Regions from separate parts of the Paenibacillus sp. FSL R10-2778 genome, predicted to be linked through region 1. Evidence: riboswitches for the same ligand, from Rfam matches in the RefSeq annotation. Region 1 holds a riboswitch; the other holds the start of a gene.

What was found. A riboswitch is a leader RNA that binds a small molecule or an ion and turns the genes downstream of it on or off. The one in region 1 is predicted to bind preQ1.
Region 2: another riboswitch for preQ1. It lies ahead of NST40_RS06060 (queuosine precursor transporter); the one in region 1 lies ahead of queF (preQ(1) synthase).

The regions. Positions count from the first base shown of each region.
Region 1 covers NZ_CP151956.1:3,700,742-3,704,164, forward strand. The annotation lists gene queE (7-carboxy-7-deazaguanine synthase QueE) at 1-288, opposite strand, end outside; gene NST40_RS16335 (6-carboxytetrahydropterin synthase) at 281-763, opposite strand; gene queC (7-cyano-7-deazaguanine synthase QueC) at 763-1,425, opposite strand; gene queF (preQ(1) synthase) at 1,455-1,928, opposite strand; PreQ1 riboswitch class I at 2,092-2,135, opposite strand; gene NST40_RS16350 (hypothetical protein) at 2,447-2,782, shown strand; gene murB (UDP-N-acetylmuramate dehydrogenase) at 2,847-3,423, opposite strand, start outside.
Region 2 covers NZ_CP151956.1:1,378,323-1,381,745, reverse strand. The annotation lists gene NST40_RS06065 (AMP-binding protein) at 1-779, opposite strand, end outside; gene NST40_RS06060 (queuosine precursor transporter) at 1,051-1,764, opposite strand; PreQ1 riboswitch class I at 1,775-1,820, opposite strand; gene NST40_RS06055 (methyl-accepting chemotaxis protein) at 2,186-3,423, shown strand, end outside.

The DNA.
Region 1 (3,423 bases):
GTTGATGAAGGTACCCATTCCTTCACCAATCAAGGCAGGATTACCGCCTGAAATCGTAACACAGTCGAAATTATCTCCAGCTAACGCCAATAATTCATTTATGATTTCTTCTGCTTCCATCATGCGAACCTTATTCTTAGCCGTACCATCCCAAGTAAAAGCGGAGTCACACCAGCCGCAGCGATAATCGCAGCCATAGGTGCGGACAAACATCGTCTTCACTCCAATTACCGCACCTTCGCCTTGAATAGTTGGACCGAACATTTCAATTACAGGAATCTTACTCACAATCACAGCCTCCATACAAACGGTAGGATGGCCCTTCATCCGGAACATCTTCAGCCAGCACCTCTGCCCAAGAGGTTGGAGTCTCCCATAGCTTTACCGAGTACAAAGGCAACCCTGCTTGCTTAAGCTTATAGGCAATATATGAAGACATATTCTCCACTGTGGTGCGGAAAGACAACAAGGCTACTTTGGAGCCCGTATTCGTTAACGTTTCTAACACAGCTTCATTTCCCATAGCAAGAAAAGCGTGATCTAAACGATCTACAAGGCTTTGTTGTACTGTCATTTTGATATCGCTGAAATCAATGACGAAACCTTCATCCGAGTGGCCTTCCGCGGCCATAGGTTTGCCCTTAAGCACTACTTCGAGCTTATAAGTATGTCCGTGCAGGTTGCTGCATTTCCCTTTGTGTCCCACTAACTGGTGTGCCGCGTCGAACGTAAATATTTTGCAGACTGAAACCTCGTTAAGCATTAAGAACCGGCCTCCATTCTCTCCACCTCATATTGCTCAAGACCACGCTGACGCAATAGACAGGCTGGACAAGTACCGCAGCCACTGCCAATAATACCGTTGTAACAGGTCAGTGTGTGTTCGCGAACATAATCAAAATACCCCAGTTCATCGGCCATTTTCCACGTTTCTTTTTTATCCAGCCACATTAGGGGAGTGTGGATCGCAAACTCATAGTCCATAGATAAGTTCAGCGTAACATTCAATGATTTCACAAAAACATCACGGCAGTCCGGATAACCGCTAAAGTCCGTTTGGCAAACCCCAGTGACGATATGGGAGTACCCCAGTTGTTTAGCTAATATTGCGGCAAAAGATAAAAACAACAAATTCCGTCCATCAACGAAAGTACTTGGAAGCTCATCTCCTTCACCAGCCACGATATCTATATCCTGACGGGTAAGTGCATTGGGTGCCAGCTGATTGAGCAGCCCCAGATCAAGAATATGCTGTTTTACATTAAACTTAGCTGCTATCGCTGTTGCAACTTCGATTTCAGCCGCATGACGTTGATTATAGTTGAAAGTAACTACCTGCACTTCCTCATACTGCTGCAATGCCCAAACCAGGCAAGTGGTGCTATCTTGTCCGCCGCTGAATACGACGAGTGCTTTTTTGTTCATATGAATCTCTCCTTATCACAAGTTGGAATTTAGCGGTTGTCCACTTTTTCTGGATAGAGGTCGTGATTGATTAAGCGGTGTTCCGCCATCGCCTCATACTTCGTACCCGGTCTTCCATAGTTGCAATAAGGATCAATTGAAATGCCTCCGCGCGGAGTGAACTTGCCCCATACCTCAATGTAACGCGGATCCATCAGAGAGATCAGATCATTCATAATAATGTTGACACAGTCCTCATGAAAATCACCATGGTTGCGGAAGCTAAACAGATACAGCTTTAATGATTTGGATTCCACCATTTTTTGTTCAGGAATATACGAAATATACAGCGTGGCAAAATCCGGCTGACCCGTTACAGGACACAAGCTAGTGAACTCAGGGCAGTTGAATTTAACAAAATAATCACGCCCGGGATGTTTGTTATCAAACACCTCCAGAATGTCTGGATCATAACCAAACTTGTACTGTGTTCCCTGATTACCAAGCAAAGTAACTTCTTGCATTTCCTCTTTCAATCTTCCTTCTGACACGACAAAAAACCCCTCTCTTTTCCTTCGGCCTTGGCCGGTAATGGAAAGAAGAACGAGATTTCGAAAACTTGGCTCCACTAAGAAGAAACGGAAGCAACATCCGGATAAAGGACAGCAACCGCTTGTACTGTTTAATATATTCTTAGTTTTTTATAGAGGGAGTTCGCGAACCTCTCCTGCACAACTTAGCGCAGACTTCTTCTTAAAGCATATTGCGTCTTGAACTATACCATGGGTAGCCCGCTCCTGACAAGTTCTACTCTTTACTGTTATCTTATACAGATCAGCAAATAACACCAGATTAACGTGGATAGACCTGCGTATGTAGAGATTAGGAAGCTCAAAAACCACGGCAATTTGATCGCGGATTTCTTTTTAATCACATGAACTATTCATATGGTTAATTAAGATGTGGCAAAAAAAAGGATTCAAATCCTAAGAAAGGGGTAACTTATTCATAATAATCTTCGAGCTAAGGGTGGGAGCATTTTATGGAACAAAGTATACAGCAGCTTATGGATTGGCTTAACAATCATTTGAATGAAACAATCGCTATTGAAAAGAAAGAACTTCGTGATCTGGATAAAGTTCATTTCAATTTAGAGGCCGTAGATTTCCGCAGTGCAGACGACGTAATTGATGAATATCTTGGAAGTGCACTGATATTAAGAGGTTTCGGCAGCACACTTAACGCCGATGGTGAACTGGTATCCCTGCCACAATCCACTTATGATTTAGCTGTTGAAGGTCTTCAAATCGTAGACTTAGCCGACCGCAAGGCAGAAATAACTACGGACAGAGCTAATTACACCCTTTCAGTAGATTAAACGAACATGATTATGATAAGCAAAAAGAGCCCACAGCGATCTGCGGGCTCTTTTTGCTTATCATTTATTCTTCTCCAATGATCTCCACTTCCGTTTCCAGCTCTACACCGAATTTATCCTTCACAGTCGCTCTTACATGGTGGATTAGCCCGATGTAATCACTGGCTGTTGCATTATCTGCATTCACAATAAATCCCGCATGCTTCTTGGATACCTCAGCACCGCCGATTCTTGTACCCTGTAAGCCGCTCTCTTGAATTAACTGACCTGCAAAACGGCCTGGAGGCCGCTTAAACACACTCCCACAGGATGGATACTCAAGCGGTTGCTTCGATTCACGTAAATAAGTTAGTTCATCCATTTTTGCCTTGATCGTTAAAACATCACCGGAAGTCATAGCAAATTTGGCCTCAAGTACAATATACTCACCGCTTGCGAATACACTTTTTCTGTATCCCCATTGCAGCTCATCTCCTTGCAGAGTTACCAATTGCCCGTTCTTATTTATAGCTAGTGCACTATGCAGGACATCTTTGATCTCACCGCCATAAGCACCTGCGTTCATATAGAGCGCTCCACCAACTGTTCCTGGAATGCCACAGGCGAACTCAAGACCCGTAAGCTCCTTATCAAGCGCATAT
Region 2 (3,423 bases), 2.3 Mb from region 1:
TGTATCTGCCCAGGTACAGCCTGCTGCATCATGGATTCGATCATTGTTGGTACGATGAACAGCACCACGCCCGGAATTTGCTGGCACAGCTCTAACACCTGCGTGGCACTAAATTTTTGTGTGATATGAAAGGTTGCTCCATCATATAGACTCTGCATTACGGCGAATAAGGATAGGGAATGCACAAATGGACCTGGTGCCAAAACATCCTTCATAGCGTCCAATTCAAAAGCAATATTCGAGACCTCAAAGCTTTTTAACCATGATAAATGGGTACGCATATAACCTTTGGGCAATCCGGTTGTGCCTGACGTAAAGCCAATAAATAATAATTCATTCGTCTCATCCAACTCAGCCTCCGGCTTCAGGGCAGCCAGCCACTGATCATAGGAACCTGTTCGTTCATTTGAGAAGGTCAGCGTTGGGATCGTTTGATCCTTGAAAACCAGATTCTTTGCGGTTTCCAGCTCGGCAAAAATCATTGTCGGCTGGCACTGCTCTATAATAACCTGCAGTTCATTAGCACTCCATTTGGGATCTAAGGGAATGGGAACACAGCCCGCATAAATCGCCCCCAAAAAAACCTCAACAAATTCAATACGATTCGTAGATAAAATCGCGATTTTGTCATGCCTCAGACCCTTTTGCTGTAAGCCATTCGCGATTCTCCGCATCGTTTTTACTAATGTGGCATAGGTATGACTTGCTTGGTCATGGGTTAAGGCAATGCTGTCGGGCTGCTGTGCTGCATGACGCAGTATAGGAACTACTAGATTCATCCTGATCACACCTATTCGTAATTTCTGTGACTACCGATTATATACATTCTCTTCAATCGGACTGCCCCGCAAGTCCAGCCCAAACTAAAGGATATGTGATAAGCGCCGGCGCTCCTGTTAAACTAACCCGCTAGAATTGCTACGATAGCTTATTTTAGCTTTATATTATTTTTATGTACACATCTTTCATGTAACGATTAAGTCCATCTTACAACGAAAAAACAGCCAGCACGCATCGATTATGATCGGTACGCGCTGGCTGTATTGTTGTTTAGTCCTTCTTTTGAACGGATGATGGTGAACCCTCTTCAGCAAAAGTAAAGGTTCGGGCGATATATAAGATAGGTGTGCTTACTGCGGTTAGTAAGAACTTCGCTAGATAAGTCGTAAGCAAAATTTCAAGCCATACATTCCAGTCATACAAGCCCGCAAACGCAATGGTACAGAAAATAAGTGTATCCACAAAGGAGCTAATCATCGTACTACCGTTGGAACGAATCCACAGCTGACTTGAGGTGCTGTAATATTTACGAATCCAAGAGTACAACCGAACATCTAGGAACTGACTAATGAAGTAAGCAGTAAGACTACCCAAAGCTAGTCGAGGCATCAGCCCAAAAATCGTCTCCAAAGAAGACTGAGCGATATCGGTCTCCTGCGGCTTAAATACTAATACCATCTGCATAATGACTGTAGTCATAAGCAAGGTGAAGAAACCAAACCAGACCGCTTTACGTGCTTCCGCTCTTCCGTACTTCTCATTAAGTAAATCGCTGGTCATATATAAAGTGACATACATCGTATTTCCGAGTGTCATCACAATATCAAATGGCATAGCAATCGTCTTAGCTACCTGAATGTTAGCAATTACAGTAGCAATACCTACCCAGGCATACATTCCACTTTTCCCGAACAAGCGGTAACAGAGTAGAAAAAAAGCAAAATTGACAATAACAAATAAAACTCCCCACAGCAAATTAAACATATTACTGAAATTCCTCCTAGTTTTGTTTACGCGGGATGGTTACGAACCGCGGCTTACAATATTAAATTTCGGAACAAAACATTAATACTCTATCACAATAGCGCTTAACAATCCATAAAAATAATATTTTTATATGAAATTGGTAGTTCCATTTCTTTTTTTTCGCCAATTATCTAAAATAGTCAGCAATAATTCATTTTTTTCAGAAAAAAATGCTCTATAGGACAAAACTTTCACTATTCATCCAGAGGTTAATTCTATAGAATAGTATCAAACACCTTATTCCCGATCCATTTAGTAGAAATATGACATAACTATGGAATATATCTCGGGTCGCCAATTTCCAGCAGTTGGCATGGAGTATCTAGTGAAGACCAAAAAAGAAATGACCTCACCGTCCATAAAAAAAGGAGAGAACGATATGTTTCGTATCAAGCATTCGATCAGTCGCAAATTTACGCGTTTATTATTTGTTGTTCTGTTGCTCACGTCTCTTTTGTTAAGCACCAGCTTCTATTTTATCTCTATCAGTATCTTCAACAGCTATGTTATGCCGCAGATTAACAAAATCCTTACTGCCGCTGCTCAGGACGTATATAAGAATCTCAACGTAATGCACGCCCAGCAAACCCTAAATAAGAACGATCAGTCTGCCACCAATCTCGAGTTCTATTTTCAGGAAAAGAGGAAACAACATGGAGTGGAAACCATTTTTCTGGTCAATCTGAAGGGAAAAGAAGCTGAGATTCTATCCGCAGATCACGATGCAAAATTGCAACGGGCAGAAAGTGTCACCGTATCTTCTGCAATGCAACAAGCCTCTAAAGGAAAAACTGGACTAAGCGATACATATAGCGACGCACATGGTATACATAAAACAGCTTATATCGGTATTCCCGGAAGTACGATGGTTATCGGTGTAAGCAGTGACGTAAGCTTCATTCAAGAAAAAACAGACAGTATTCTATGGACAAGTGCCGGAATCACACTTCTGACGTTGATCATCGGCCTAACTGGTGCATGGTTCATGAGTGTGCGTATAACACGTCCAATCTCAAAACTGGCAGCTTATAGTGCCCGGCTCGCAGAGGGAGATTTCACCGAAGAATTATCAGTTAAAGGAAATGACGAAGTTGCACAGTTGTCCGTAAGCTTCCAAGCGATGACCCAACGCCTGAAAGAAATGATTGGACATGTACTGGTAACCTCTAATACTGTCGTTGCGGATTCCAACTCTTTAAAAGAACGTGTTGAGGTTCTCAATAATATGGCGGAACACTCCAGCTCATCGGTAGTAGAAATCGGCAAAGGTAGTACGACTATCGCTAGCAGTGCATCAGATAACTCGAGAGCAATGGAAGAAATCAATTTAGGCATTCAAAGTATTGCCTCAGCAGCGAATGAAGTCACGGAGCAAATCAGTGAGGCTTCCGCTGAAGCAAGTGGCGGTAATGAAATTGCTCAAAGCGCTGTGCTGCAAATGCGCCAGGTTGAACGTGCTTCCCTACAGTCGCTGGATCAATTACAAATCATGAATGAGCGTTCAGTAATGATCGGAGAAGTCGTTCACAGCATTACTGAAATTACGAAACAGATCCAAATGCTGTCGCTGAATGCTTCAATTGAAGCTGCACGCGCAGGAGAGCATGGACGCGGCTT